DNA from 2 places in the Chitinophaga agri genome. Region 2 is predicted to be linked to the other one. Evidence: riboswitches for the same ligand, from Rfam matches in the RefSeq annotation. Region 2 holds a riboswitch; the other holds the start of a gene.
What was found. A riboswitch is a leader RNA that binds a small molecule or an ion and turns the genes downstream of it on or off. The one in region 2 is predicted to bind cobalamin.

Region 1 (7,257 bases), 1.3 Mb from region 2:
ATGATCTCCAGCAGGCTGCCAATATACTGGCGGTAAGGGGTAAGGTCAGGCGGAGCAGGGACTACCAGGCGTACGTTACTGAAAAGTGCCTGTTCAGACGCATTCTGATCGTGTGAACAGACAAAGATACCGGCATATACTTCTTCTCCCAGGTGTATGTTATCCAGCTTTTCACTGATAAAAGGTATGCCGTTACGGGCTACGGAGAGAATATATGTATTACCCTTCCGTTCCAGTTGCAGTACGTCTGCATGGTTAATCGTCGTTTTAACCTCTTCCGTATTAGCACCGTTGGTTTTCCGGAACTGGAGGGACGTAAGTCCATCGCCATGTACAGTGCCGTTTATATGCCGGGACGCGGAATCCAGGCTACTGCGTATCATGATTCCCCACTTGCGGTGTGCCGCTTTACCCTGACCGGTGAAGTGTGCCCTGGTGCTTAAGATAAAATCACCTTTCATCTTTTTCCAGGCAAAATGAAAGGCGTCGCTTCCAAACCACATATTACTTCCTGAGCCGGTAACAGTATATCGCTGTGTTCGCGGGTCATACTTTGTGCTACCTGCCTGCCTCACTATGCCGACATCCGTCTGCCCATCAAATATGCCTGTTGGCTGCGCAATAAGACGGTTGGAAAAGGTATTGATAATCAGGGTGATAAGTGTAATGCGAAATGTGGTCACCATAACGGAACAAGATAAGCGGGTCGTGGAATATGAAATCTTGTCTAATTTACCGATGTTTCCCTGAATCTGATCCCCTATGGAAATAAATAGCCGGGGTACCAGGTCTATCTGCTGCATGGCGACCCCGATATAGGCCCTTTTGACCTTGCCGGAGCGTATGAGCTCATTGGCATAGCCTTCGCGGTGTTGATGCCCTATGCCGTTAAGCGTTATAACGCACTTCTGAAGCGTTTTTTATATGCAGACGGCGTTGTTTCCAGCACCCGCTGAAATACCTTTCGCATATTGTCTGCATTGCCAAAACCACTTTGTATGGCAATCTCTGATTGTGTAAGTTTCTTGTCTGTAAGACTGCGGCAGGCCATTTCCACACGTAGTTTTTCAATATACCTGGCCGGAGTGATCTGCATTTCCTGTACAAATATCCGGGAGAAGTTACGTGGGCTCATAGCGGCTTCTTGTGCGAGTCTTTCCACCGTGATCTCTTCATGCAGATGTCCCTGTAGCCAGGTCAGCGCATTGTTGATAGGGGTATGATCTGTTTCCTGAGCCGCCAGCATGGTGCTGTACTGTGACTGATTGCCCGGTCGCTTCAGGAACAGTACCATCTGCCGGGCTATCTGCAGCGCGAAAGTTTTACCCGTGTCTTCCTCTACCAGTGCGAGTGCGAGATCCATACCGGTGGTAACACCAGTATGACAATATGTTTTTCTTCGCTACTCATCATCAATCAGAGATATAGTTAGTGGTTCAGGAATGGCAGGAATTACCTGTTTTTTGTCTTTCCATACAAACGGCTGTCTGAATAATTTTACTGCATGAGACAGTTGCTCACTCGTAGCACTATTTACATTTTTATCCGTTAGCACAATGAAAGCACAAATGCCTGAAGCAAAATTTATGCAGATCGAAAGTACGACGCTTTGTTATTATGAACAAGGTCAGGGGGATGTTATATTGCTGTTGCATGGCTGGCCGCAGACGTCCTACGTATGGCGTAAAGTCATTCCCCTGCTGGCAGCACATAACAGGGTGATAGCGGTTGACCTGCCCGGACTCGGAGGTAGTAGCCCTGCATTATATTATGATACCAGATCGATAGCTGGTATCATAAGTCGTTTTATCAGCCATTTGCATATTGATAAGGTACACCTGGTATCACATGATGTGGGTAGCTGGGTCGCGGTATCTTTTGCGTTGTATCATGAAGCGCAGTTAAATACGCTGACAGTAATTGACGCCGCTATTCCGGGTTTATGTCTGACGACATCTTTAAACCCGCTAACGCAGGCAGGATCTGGCAGTTTTATTTCCACGCCGTGGCCGATATACCAGAAACATTGGTCGTGGGCAGGGAGAAGGAATATCTGGCCTGGTATTTCATGAATAAATCTTTTGTGAAAACGGCCATCAGCGAGGAAGACCTGGATGTATATGTGCGCGCTTACACAGGGAAGGAGCGTCTGCAATATGGTTTCGAATATTACAGGGCATTTACCACCAGTGCGCAGGTCAACAAAGCGGGCGTACATCGTTTACAGATACCTGTATTGGCCCTGGGGGGACAATATGCGCTGGGAGCGTATATGGGCGCTGCGTTGCAACAGATGGCCGATCCGAAGGTGATCGTTGTCGGAGATGCAGGACATTATGTGCCGGAAGAACAACCAGTGGCTACGGTACAATATATCCTGGAAATGATAGACAACAGATAGACATCACGACTCAGTACAGGTTCTTTCCGTTTGAAACGTCATTATACCCGTTTCATTCGTTCGGCAATACACGCACCGGATATTTAATGCCATATTTGTTATCAAATAATTAGCAGTAACAATTGCTGCGTTTAGCGCAATTGAGACAGTTGTAGGTCTAAGCAGATCACCGGCTATTCTTAGCCGGTGTGTGTATTTGTATACGTTAGTAAAAGCCAGGTAAAATCGACTATATTTGACGTGTATTTATCAACAGACCATGAATAAATTCATCCTGGCTACAGTAGTGTTAGCCATTGCTATTTTCTTTTTTGCGTCACGTTATGCAGCACAGTATCAGGTGGCAACGAAAGGTACAGTAGTGAAAATGTTGTTAACCGACAGACCCACTTTTTGTGAAGGGGGAAAATCATTGCAGTCACAGGCGGCCTTTCAGTATAATGGTATGACATATAAAAAAAATGTCAGCCGGTTTTTCTGTAGCAAACATTTTGTCGGCGAATACATGGATATGCGATATCTCAGAGGACATGAACTGGTATTATATCCTGATGAGGTGATGGGATCCTCTTTTTATCTGATAGGATCGATACTATTGTTAATGATAATAGGAGTTGTGATGGTGTTCCGATCAGGGAAGCTTAGGTAGCAGCCATGTTCCTGCATGAGCCGGAAATTTTAATACCCGGGCGTACTTGCCAGCCAAAATCATATATTTGCGCCCGTTCAGTTCTTTTTTCTTTCCCCCCGACGGGAAAAGGTTCTGCTTAACCGCAGATTAATAGGGAATCGTGTGTAAATCACGAACTGTCCCGCAACTGTAAGTAACACACAAAGTTACTGCCACCGAATGTCCACTGTTCGCCATAGGCGGATGGGAAGGACGGCAGTCACGTTACAAGTCAGGAGACCTGCCTTTTCTTTGCTGGCAATGCTTTCGTGGAATGAAGCAACGTTAGGTCCGGAGGTTTTGCGTCCGGAGTGGCTTTATTTCAGGGCTAGGTATGTACTGACGCAAGCCTTCAATCTTTCTTGTATCCATCTCTGACAGCATGGTAAAGTCTGGAAGAACAATGTTTCATTATTCTTTATCAACTTATCAATGCAAACTACTACAACTATTGCTGCGCCGGACAGCAACCCTTTGTCTGTGTTCGTTCCTGAGCGCCGTATTCCCTTTTGTAAGCAGTCATTTGCTATGTGTGTGATGCTTTGCTTTATGCAGATCATGCTGCCTGTTACGCCCAGCCATGCACAGCACATACCTCATCCTGCCAATGATCATTTGCACGGTCAGCTCACTTCAGATACAGGACGGCCAAGGCAGCTGTCGGCCGTTACCGTTAGCACCACACAGCGTGCTTCCTTTACCGGCATCAACAAAATTGGTGTTCCCGTAAGAGATATACCGCTCACCACCAGTGCTGTTTCTGCCCATACACTTGAACAGCGGGGCATAGACGATCTCGGTGATGCCATGAAGAATACTACTGGTGTAAGAGCCAATAATACTTATGGTGGTTTTCAGCATTTTACCGTACGCGGTTTTAATAACTTCGTATTACTGGTGGATGGTGTAAGGGATGAACGTCACAATATCTCTACCAGTGCACCGAGCACCAACCTGGCTAATATTGAGCGCATCGAGGTCTTAAAAGGCCCGGCATCTGTATTATTCGGTCACTCTGCACTGGGAGGAATTATCAACCTGGTGCGCAAGCGTCCTACCAGAGAGCAGCGTGCTGATTTCTCCGCCACCTATGGCAGCTTCAATACCCGCCGTATGCGTGCGGGTGCAGGTGGTCCGTTATCTGGTACCCTCTCATACCGCGTTGATGTGGGTTTCTCTGAAACAGATGGTTACCGTCGGTCGGGTGTCAATACCAACAATGCTTATCTGGCATTAGAATACACGCCTACTGCCCGCGATAACTTCTATTTCACTGTTGGTGCAAACAAAGATAAATACGACACTGATGCAGGTATCCCCATGCTGGAAGGAGGAAGATTGGCGCCGGGACTGGACGTGAATACGCGGTATAACGATCCTGCTGACTTTCTGAAAAACACGCGTTATGATTTCCAGCTACGCTATACACATCAGTTTAGTGAAGCATGGCAGTTGTCTGATCAGCTGTCCTATTCTGATGACAACATTGACTACTTTTCCACAGAGGAACTGCGCTTCAACGAAGCACTGGATTCATTGACACGTTCCTCACCATTATATTTTAATCACCTGACCAGACCCCTGCAGAACCAGCTGGAACTGACATATACAACGAAGACTGGTGGTATTGAACATAAATTACTGGTTGGTTATTCGCTAAGCATCCTCGACAGAAAAACCTATAATGGTAATATTTTCGGCGCAGGACTACATACCACTATAGCTGTTCAGGATCCTGTGCTGAATCAGGGTGATCTTGATTACTATCGTACGCAATACCGTGCTACACAAGAGCGTGTACATGGATTCTATGCACAGGAATGGGTAAGGTTGTCCGAAAAAGTGAAAGGTTTGATAGGTGTACGTTACGATATTTTCCGGGGAACTTATTTTACTAATAAGGTGGATCGCGCAGACCATGTGACAGATAAGGGAGTAAAGACGAATATCCCTTCTTCCGCATTTACCTATCGTGCAGGTCTGGTATATCAGCCAACAGAAATGTGGTCGGTATACGGTTCTTATTCCACTTATTTCAAGCCATCAAGAAGAGTAGCGCCTAACGGAGAGACCTTCGATCCGGAAGATGGATATCAGGCAGAAGTGGGCACCCGCCTGGAGTTAGGTAATACCTGGGCACTGAATGGAGCAGTTTATTATATGCGTAAGAACAATCAGGTGGAAAGTTTACCCGGGGGTGTATACAAGCGTGTAGGCTCCGCTGATTCCAAAGGCTACGAACTGGAGTTCCAGGGTTCACCACTAGCCGGTCTTGATGTGAATGCAGGGTATACTTTCACAATAGCAAAGTACCGGCCGTTTGCCGGCGATAACGTCAACCCTGTCGCAGGCAGGACGGTGGCACTGGCGCCCAGGCACATGGCGAACGTATGGGTCAACTATCAGTTGCAGCGTACGGTATTACGCGGACTGAGCGCCGGTATAGGTGCTAATTATATGTCTGATACCTATGCAAACAGTAACAACACTTATGTATTACCAGCATATACAGTGACCGATGCCGCGATCGGTTATCAGATAGGCAGGGTAGGGCTGCGGCTGAATGTAAATAACGTAGTCAATAAGCGATATTTTGCTAATGTCATCATCACTAACCAGTTCTATCCCGGCATTACACGCAGTTATTTACTGACGCTTAAATACGCTCTACAGAAATAACCACCTCCCGCCTGGTCTTTTTTATAAGGAAGGTCAGGCGGATATTCCCGCTTTATATGCGCACGATGCGCCAGCTGTTCAGTTTCCCCCATGAATCTTTGACATTCCTGGTAGATATAGTCTTCTGATTCCGGGTATAAGGGAGTCATATATTTTATTAGTTGTTATCCCGGTAGCATTAAAGTGCCAGGGTAAAATATTGTTGATTTTTGAATTATAGCATAATTTTAAACTATTGCCCTGTCAGCCACGTTATTACACCATTGACTGTTTACAGATTCCCCCAACATCTAAAACTATATTGATATGCCCCGTATACTAGCCGTTCATGGCATTGGTCAGCAGTATAAAGCAGATGAAGTAATTCATAGTGAATGGTGGCCTTATCTCGCAGGAGGGTTGCATAACGTTAATGTAGACATTGTAAAGGAAGACCTGGTATGCCCTTTTTATGGCCATTTATTCAGAAAACAGGATCTGCTCAGCGGCGATGATAAGTATGATCCCAAAGATATGACTACAGAAGAGATAGCGCTGATGGAGGCATTGCTGGAAGAAGCCGTCATCCAGGAGCCCGGTAAAGTCGCCGGCAGGGAAGTTTTTGCGCAGCAGCATCTGGGCACCCCGCAATGGGCACAATGGGGTATCAGGATGTTATCCAGAAGTAAGTTCTTTGTGAATATCAGCCAGCACATGATGATGGGAGACCTTAAACAGGTGGTGCGTTATATGAATGACAAAGCTATACGGGAGGCGGTTATTGAGAAAGTGATGAATAAATTTACAGATGATGTGAAGATTGTTATCGGACATTCCCTGGGCGCTGTCGTGGCTTATGAGTGCCTGTTCCGTAAGCCTGAACATCCGGTTTGTTTTATTACCATGGGATCACCGTTGGGGATCAATAACCTTATATTTGATAAGTTAAGACCCGCCCCTCAGAAAGGTAAGGGCACATGGCCGCCTGTAAAGAACTGGACCAACATTGCTGATAAGGCAGACCTGGTAGCGTTGAATAAAAAACTGGATGGGCTTTTTGGGCCTGGTATCACGGATATCGTTGTGGACAACGGTGCGCATGCACACGATGGCACGCATTACCTCTCTTCGTCTGCTATTGCTAAAACCATTGCAGCTAACTTATGAAAAAGATCCTCATCGCAGCAGGGACAGCCCGGTATGCATATCTGCCAGACCACGAACAACGCCCTCAGCTAACGGAGGTCGTTGCCAAGATAAAAGCCGCCTTTTCAAAAGATATGCACTACGAACTGGCACTTGAGCATATTAGTAATAACCCTTCCTCTAATCAGCTACGGGATGAACTGGATGACTGGCTCGGAGATCCGCAGCGAAGTGGGGATGACTGGGTGGTTATATATTACACGGGGCATGGAGAGATACTCGATAGCGGAAGTTTGTATCTGTGGACCAGTAATTATAGATCAGGTAAGCATGCTGCTACTGCGTTTCTTTTCAGTCAGCTGGCGGATATGGTCGCAGGGCG
Region 2 (7,257 bases):
AATCCTTTTATACGGCAGGTGATCGATGATCGGTAAGTGATCTTTCAGTAAAGGCTGTGTGACGCCAATGAAGGCAGTCGTAGTAAATCCGAAGCCCAGGCCTTCACCCAGCATACGGGTCAGTTTCACAATATCGGAGTTAGCATCCGGATCGGACGTACCTCTGCCTACGAGCAGCAGACAGGCATCTTTTCTGTCCATCGCCGGATGGGCAGCTTCCGCCTGTTCTACCAGCTTCTTTGCCAGTTGCAGGATAGAAGGTGTGATACCAATGTGCCGGCCCAGTCTGATCCGCAGATCAGGATATTGTGCCTGCAGCGTATTCATTTCGAAGGGAATGTCGTTTTTGGCATGTCCACCGGCAAAGAGGATGGCAGGAATAGCGATGATCTCCCGTACACCTGCCACGTACATACGTTCTACGGCGGCAGCGTATACCGGGTGTGCAAATTCAAGAAAGCCATAATCCACCATCCGGTCAGGATAGCGGTTGCGCATCAGTGCTACCAATGCCTTAAAGCCTTCGACACCTTCGGGGTCGCGGCTGCCATGACCACAGATTAAAATCCCTTTCATCATATACCACTATGTAAAAGGCTGAGCGGATCAGGGTACCTGAACGAATAGTCCAGTCTTTGTTTGATCTTGTCAGCGTTAACTATCTTGAAATGCGGATCGGCGGTGACTGCGAAGGTAGGCAGTTCCAGTCCGGCGACAGCGGCCGCCTGGGTGTAGTATTCCCGGCGGGTGGGATGTTCATCTGCGCAGGCATTGAATACATCACCCCATGCCTGTTGCCGGATGATCTCCCGGATCAGCGCAATACAGTCGTCCTGGTGGATGACATTGATCGGTGCATCCCCGTTCTCTACATTCTTTTTGCCAGCCAGGAAACGGCCAGGCATACGGTCGTAACCGATCAGTCCTGCGAAGCGTATCACTGTTGTCATAAAACGAACATTGGTACGCAGCATTTTTTCTACGGTGAGCAGTGCCTTGCCGCTGCCTTTTGTAGGCATGGCTACTTCATGTTCATATACTTCTCCATTCACATCAGGGTAGACAGAAGTAGAGCTGATGAAGAGCACGTGTTTCACCGGACTGTGCTCCACTTCTTTTATGAGGTGGGCCATCTGTGCCTGATGGTACAACACAACATCTTCTCTGCGGGAAGGAGGGAAGTTAATGATCAGTATCTGACTTTGCAGGAAGCCTGTCATGTCATTGCTGTCAATACCGGCGTCGGTGATCATTACTTTGTAGGGTTTGATCTGTTGTTCCGCCAGTTCATTCATTTTGTCGTCCGTCGTGACAGAGCCTTTCACCAGGTATCCTTCTTTTACAAGATGGACAGCCAGCGGGAGGCCGAGCCAGCCGCAGCCTAAGATGCTGATCGTATTTTCCGGTGTGTTGCTCATATTGATTTAATCTTCTGCGCGGACCTGTTCACTGACGATCACTGTTTCCGCCTTCGCATACCGGTGCCGCAGGTACAGTTCCGCGTATAAAGATATAATGATACTAATAAAAACCAGTCCGACAATATTATTCTGGAAATCACTAAGTTCGAGTGATTCGTTCCATGTGCTTGCAATTTTATACAAAGGAATGGCAAAACACATGATCGTGATCAGGACATTCAGTTTAAAACGATGACGCTGGATCTTTTTCTGGTCAAATGTTTTCAGCAGTTTGCTCAGCAGCAGGGAGTCGCAGGTGCCCGTGGCGATCAGCCCGAGCGAGAATACGATGCCACCCATAATGGCGTATACCCATTGATTAGATACAGATACAGCATACCCGAAGGCAGCGATCTGTGAAGAGGTATCGAAGATGAATCCGAAGATAATACCCGTGAGGATGACGGTGAATGGGTTCAGACTGTTATCAAACACTTTTGGCAGCAGTCTTTTACGGAATCCGCTGACGGTCGTATTGTCTTTACGGGACAGGTTGATCAGGTTTGAAATACCCATGAGCAGCAGCATCACGGAAGACAACCATTCCACGACGAGATCCAGTACGGGAGGTATCTCAAAGTTGTTCTTCAGTATACACAGGAATAACGCGATAGCCGTGACCATGATGCCATGGCCAAACGTGAACAGGGTGCCTACCCAGCGGGTCCATTTGCTTTTATGGAGATGCAGGCGGTAGGTGTAGCTATCAATCACCGTGATATGATCGGGATCCAGACCATGCCTTAAACCCAGCACAGACAGGACAATGAATCCGGTCAGATCTTGTTGCAGGATGTCCATAAGATGCGTTTATTCGTTAGGCTGGCTGTTATAGGAGAGTGGTTTCGCATCAACCAGTTCCGCTTCCGGGAAGTGTACATGGTCCATGACAAGTGCATTCTTCATCAGGTGCTCTGCGACGATGGCGCGGGTGGTTTCAGGAGAGACTTCTTTATACCACAGGCCTTCCGGATGCATAAATACCATGGGGCCCCAGGTACACTGGCCCAGGCACTTGGTGCGGACGGTGTGGATCTCATCGTTCAGGTCATTTTCGGAGAGATGTGTCCTTAATCTGATGGTCGTTTCATCTGCGCCTTTGTTGCTGCAGGTGCCGCCATTACAGATAAAGAGGATTTTCTGAACTTTCGTCAGGTCTTTGATTGCCATGCTGGTCGTTACTTTTGATTTAATACATTAATTACCCGTTAATGATTAAACAAGACCCCCGGAAATAGAAAGGAAACAAGTGCAGGTGTGCGGATGGCAAACTGCGGAATGTACTCCTTCCACTTTTTTCCCGAAGTGTTGGATAAACATAGTCGTTGGCAGGTCTTCTGACTCGTTCTACTTTTAACGCCTTCCCATGCGCCGACAGGCGGACAGTGGCATCAGTTAAAAGCTGTTACAGAACTTACAGCAGCGGGAACTGTTTTGGAATCACACCAAATTCCCTTTTAATTTCAACCGGTTTGTGAGCGGCTGAAAACCAAAAACCGTAGCAAATGTAGGTATTTATTTACTTTTTTTATCAGTAGATAAAAGCAGCGTACAGTTAATCAGTTAGTTATGCTAATGAATAATAAAGGGCGGTAATGATCACGAGGGTCAGCAACGTCACTGCATGATTGATATACATGACTTTGCGTAGCTCCTCATGGGCGAGGTCCCTGGCATGTTCCCCAATATATGGCTTGACAACTACCTGCCCATGGTAGGTGTTGGGGCCGCCGAAACGGCAATGCAATATGCCGGCAAGAGCGGACTCGGGGTACCCGGAGTTAGGGCTGGCATGCTGGTTACCGTATTTAAAGATATAGATCAGCCCCCGTTTACTGAAGGTGGCCAGTACCATCAGCACGGCCGTGATACGGGCCGGGATAAAGTTGGCCACATCATCCAGGCGGGCGGCGAACTTCCCAAACCAGAAGAATTCCTCCTTTTTGTAACCGATCATCGAGTCAAGGGTGTTGATCATCTTATAAATCATCATGGCCGGTAAGCCTCCGACGGCATAATAGAACAAAGGCGCGATGACACCGTCGCTCAGGTTTTCAGAAAGGGTTTCAAATACGGCCGTACGGATCTGGTTTTCACGCAGGTGCGTTGTTTCCCTGCCTACGATCCAGGACAGTCGTTTTCTGCCCGCTTCCAGTCCCTGGGTAGCCAATGTGTCAAAAACCTCTTTGCCTTCCTGTAAGAGGCTTTTATTCGCCAAACCATAGAAGACAAATATGCTGGTGAACAGGTAATAAAAAATGGGTGTCTGTAATTGCAGTAACAGATATTGTGCGCCATAAAAGAGCCCGCCCGTGACGATACAGAGGGCAAGGGTCATCCACATACCTTTGATGAACCGGTATTCGCCTTTATTAAGTGTAGCGGTGCATCTGGCGATAATGGATCCGAAAAGGCGGACAGGGTGTGGCAGCCAGCGGGGATCGCCCAGCGCAAGGTCCAGCAGATAGCCCGTCACTAAAGGAATAATGATCAGGAGAAACCGTTGATCCATGTGTTCAGGGCTTTGATCAGTAATTGGTTGTCCTCCGGCCGTTGTGTAGCGATCCGGAAGTGTTGTGTAGACAGACTTTTAAAGTTGGACGCGTCGCGGATAAGCAGACCATGATTGCTCAGCAGGTATTGTTTGAGTAATGATGCAGAGAACCGGTGCGTCATACAGAGGAAGAAGTTCGTGTGTGTGTGCCAGACACTGAATTCCTGCATGTAACGTAGTTGATCCATCAGTTCCTGTGTGTCTTTCCGGAGGCGGCTGACAGGCAGCTTGAGTGTATCCCTGTGTGCTGCGATGTAGAGACCCGCTTCTATGGCCAGGGCATTGACAGACCAGGGCATTTTGGAAGCCAGGATCTTGCTGATCAGTGCCGCATTACTGAGGATGTATCCGAGGCGCAGGCCGGGGATGGAATATGTTTTTGTGAGTGATTTGATGATGATCAGATTGGGATGGCGGTCAATGGCGCCGGCCATCGAAATCACCGCTTCTGTAAAGTCAACGTAGGCTTCATCTATGACGAAAATCGTTTTCGGATGGGCGGTGAGTAGCTGCGTGATCGTGTCCCGCGTCAGTATAGCTCCGGTAGGATTGTTCGGGTTACCGAAGAATACCAGGTCTGTATCAAAACGGGTGCCCGCGTTCAGGTCATCGTAGGGAACATACCTGACCGTCAGATCGTTGGTCTGGCAGGCGTCTTCATATTCCGCGAAAGCGGGAACAGCGATCGTAACCGTCTTTTGGCGAAAGGCGTGCGCAACAAGATAGAACGCCTCCGTAGCGCCATTCGTCACAAGCACTTGTCCGGGTGTGAGCAGGTGCCAGCCGGCCAGTGCCTGTTGCAGTCGCTGGGCATTGGCTTCCGGATAATTATTCAGTTTATAGAGACATTCCGTGAGATGCTGTTGTAATCCGCTGTCAAATCCTTCATAGTATACATTTGAGCTGAAATCGGCTTTGACAGGATAATTGAATAAATACCTGTCGTCTCCATGCCCGTTGATCATGACTGTTGCTTTAATTGGCCGTAAATATAATCCATGTCGATATGTTCGCGCAAGTGGGCAGCTAATTTATCATATTGTTCTTCTTTGAATGCGGCGTAATCAAAGGAGGCCGATTGTTTGTCTGTATAGGGCAGCAGGAGGTCATCTATTACCGTGGCATTATCAAGTATGCCGTGTATATAGGTACCCCAGCAGCGGTCACTGAGTTGATACCCATCAGGATGTCCGGAAGTTGTTTGGTTCAGTGGAAATGCTTCACCGGTGGAGGTGGTTTGTCCCATATGAATCTCGTATCCTTCGCAGGTGCGGGTGTTCCCTTTATAAAAGAAGCGGCATTGTTCCGTCACCTTGTGTTCTGTCAGCGTGGTCCTAACCGGCAGTAGACCCAGTCCCGGCATGGATTCTACCGGGCCTTCCACGTGCTGCGGATCTTCTACGACCTGGCCCATCATCTGGTAGCCACCACAGATGCCTATGACTGTTCTGTTATTTTTATGAGCCTGCACGATGGCTTTGGCAACACCATTGTTTTTAATATCAATGAGATCAGCGATGGTATTTTTGCTGCCGGGAATAATGATGATGTCGGCCTTCTCTATATCAGCCGGATTGTTGCTATAGAAGAGGTGTACCCGTTCATCTCTTTCGAGTACATTGAAATCGGTAAAATTAGAGAGGCGGTTGAGTAATACGACAGCCACATTGATCCTGCCGGTCGCCAGTTTATTATGTTTATGTTCGAGTCCGACGGAGTCTTCTTCTTCTATATAGATGTCTTTGCGATAGGGTACGACACCGACCACCGGTACGTGACAGAGGTCTTCGATCATGGTCCTGCCACTATCGAACAGCCGGGCATCGCCCCTGAATTTATTGATGATAATACCTTTGACGAGTTGTTTTTCTTCCGGCGTGAGCAGGGCAATGGTACCATATATACTGGCGAATACACCACCGCGGTCTATATCTGCAACCAGGTATACGTCCGCATGCGCGTGCTGTGCCATGCGCATGTTGGTGATGTCGCGGTGTTTGAGGTTTAGTTCGCTGATGCTGCCGGCGCCTTCCATAACAACAGGGTTGTGCCGGTCGCTTAATCTGTCGTAAGCCGCTTTAGCCTCCTTAAACAGCTCCTGTTTATTATTACCCATAAAGTAATCGTACGCAGTCTGACTGCCGACAGGTTTACCCAGCAATACCACCTGTGAAGCTCTGTCACTGGTAGGTTTCAGGAGTACGGGGTTCATATCGGTGCTACACGGAATGCCACACGCTTCTGCCTGTACCGCCTGTGCCCGGCCGATCTCAAAACCATCCGGCGTGGCATAGCTATTGAGCGACATGTTCTGTGCTTTGAAAGGTGCGGGAAGATAGCCATCCTGTTTGAAGATGCGGCAGAACCCCGTATTAATTAAACTTTTACCGACATCAGATGCAGTGCCGGCGAACATGATGGACTTTAGTCGCTGCATAAGGGCACGAATGTACTATCTTTGGCCGAATGAAGCCTCAGTTTTTAATTGCAGCTCCGTCGAGCAATTCGGGTAAAACAACCATTACGCTTGGTTTGTTACGTTTGCTGCATAACCGCGGACTACACGTGCAGCCGTTCAAGTGCGGCCCCGATTATATTGATACGAAACATCACTCACTGGCTGCACATGCGACCAGTGTCAATCTCGATACATTTATGATGAGCCCTGAACATCTGGCGTATGTTTACGGGAAGTATAGTGAGCCGGCAGATGTGGTCATCACCGAAGGGGTGATGGGCCTGTTTGACGGGGCAGACCGTATGAAAGGCAGTAGTGCGGAAATTGCCATGCTGCTGGATATGCCGGTTATCCTGGTGGTAAATGCAAAAGCCATGGCATATTCCGTTGCGCCGCTCATATATGGGTTTATGCATTTTCATGCGGGCGTTAAAATTGCTGGTGTGATTTTCAATTTTGTCAATACAGAGAGTCATTATCAGTTCCTGAAAGATGCCTGTGAAGATCTGGGCGTGACGCCGCTGGGATATGTGCCGGCAAGTGACGCGGTAAAGATACCGTCCCGACACCTGGGGTTGGCGATTTCGGCAGAGCATGATTATGATGCGATCATAGAAGCTGCAGCGATGCATATCGCAAAGACAGTTGACGTGGACAGGATACTGGAGATCAGTCGCCGGCCGGCAGCCCTGTTTACACCAGCCGGTCCGGTAGAGAAAGGACGTTTGCGGATAGCGGTAGCCAGCGACGAAGCATTCAGTTTTACGTATCTAGAGAACCTGGAA

Region 1: linked by a shared signal. The riboswitch ahead of GWR21_RS28840 (TonB-dependent receptor) and the one ahead of GWR21_RS02610 ((2Fe-2S) ferredoxin domain-containing protein) in region 2 are both predicted to bind cobalamin.

What each region holds. Positions count from the first base shown of each region.
Region 1 covers NZ_CP048113.1:7,317,626-7,324,882, forward strand. Annotated here, with positions in the region: gene GWR21_RS28815 (TolB family protein) at 1-686, opposite strand, end outside; gene GWR21_RS28820 (GlxA family transcriptional regulator) at 896-1,363, opposite strand; gene GWR21_RS28825 (alpha/beta fold hydrolase) at 1,557-2,072, shown strand; gene GWR21_RS28830 (alpha/beta fold hydrolase) at 2,069-2,401, shown strand; gene GWR21_RS28835 (hypothetical protein) at 2,661-3,050, shown strand; cobalamin riboswitch at 3,143-3,334, shown strand; gene GWR21_RS28840 (TonB-dependent receptor) at 3,504-5,750, shown strand; gene GWR21_RS28845 (alpha/beta hydrolase family protein) at 6,057-6,896, shown strand; gene GWR21_RS28850 (caspase family protein) at 6,893-7,257, shown strand, end outside.
Region 2 covers NZ_CP048113.1:676,707-683,963, forward strand. Annotated here, with positions in the region: gene GWR21_RS02595 (sirohydrochlorin chelatase) at 1-579, opposite strand, end outside; gene GWR21_RS02600 (SDR family oxidoreductase) at 576-1,418, opposite strand; gene GWR21_RS02605 (HoxN/HupN/NixA family nickel/cobalt transporter) at 1,425-2,261, opposite strand; gene GWR21_RS02610 ((2Fe-2S) ferredoxin domain-containing protein) at 2,271-2,630, opposite strand; cobalamin riboswitch at 2,771-2,969, opposite strand; gene cbiB (adenosylcobinamide-phosphate synthase CbiB) at 3,028-3,972, opposite strand; gene GWR21_RS02620 (pyridoxal phosphate-dependent aminotransferase) at 3,951-4,979, opposite strand; gene GWR21_RS02625 (cobyric acid synthase) at 4,976-6,451, opposite strand; gene GWR21_RS02630 (cobyrinate a,c-diamide synthase) at 6,481-7,257, shown strand, end outside.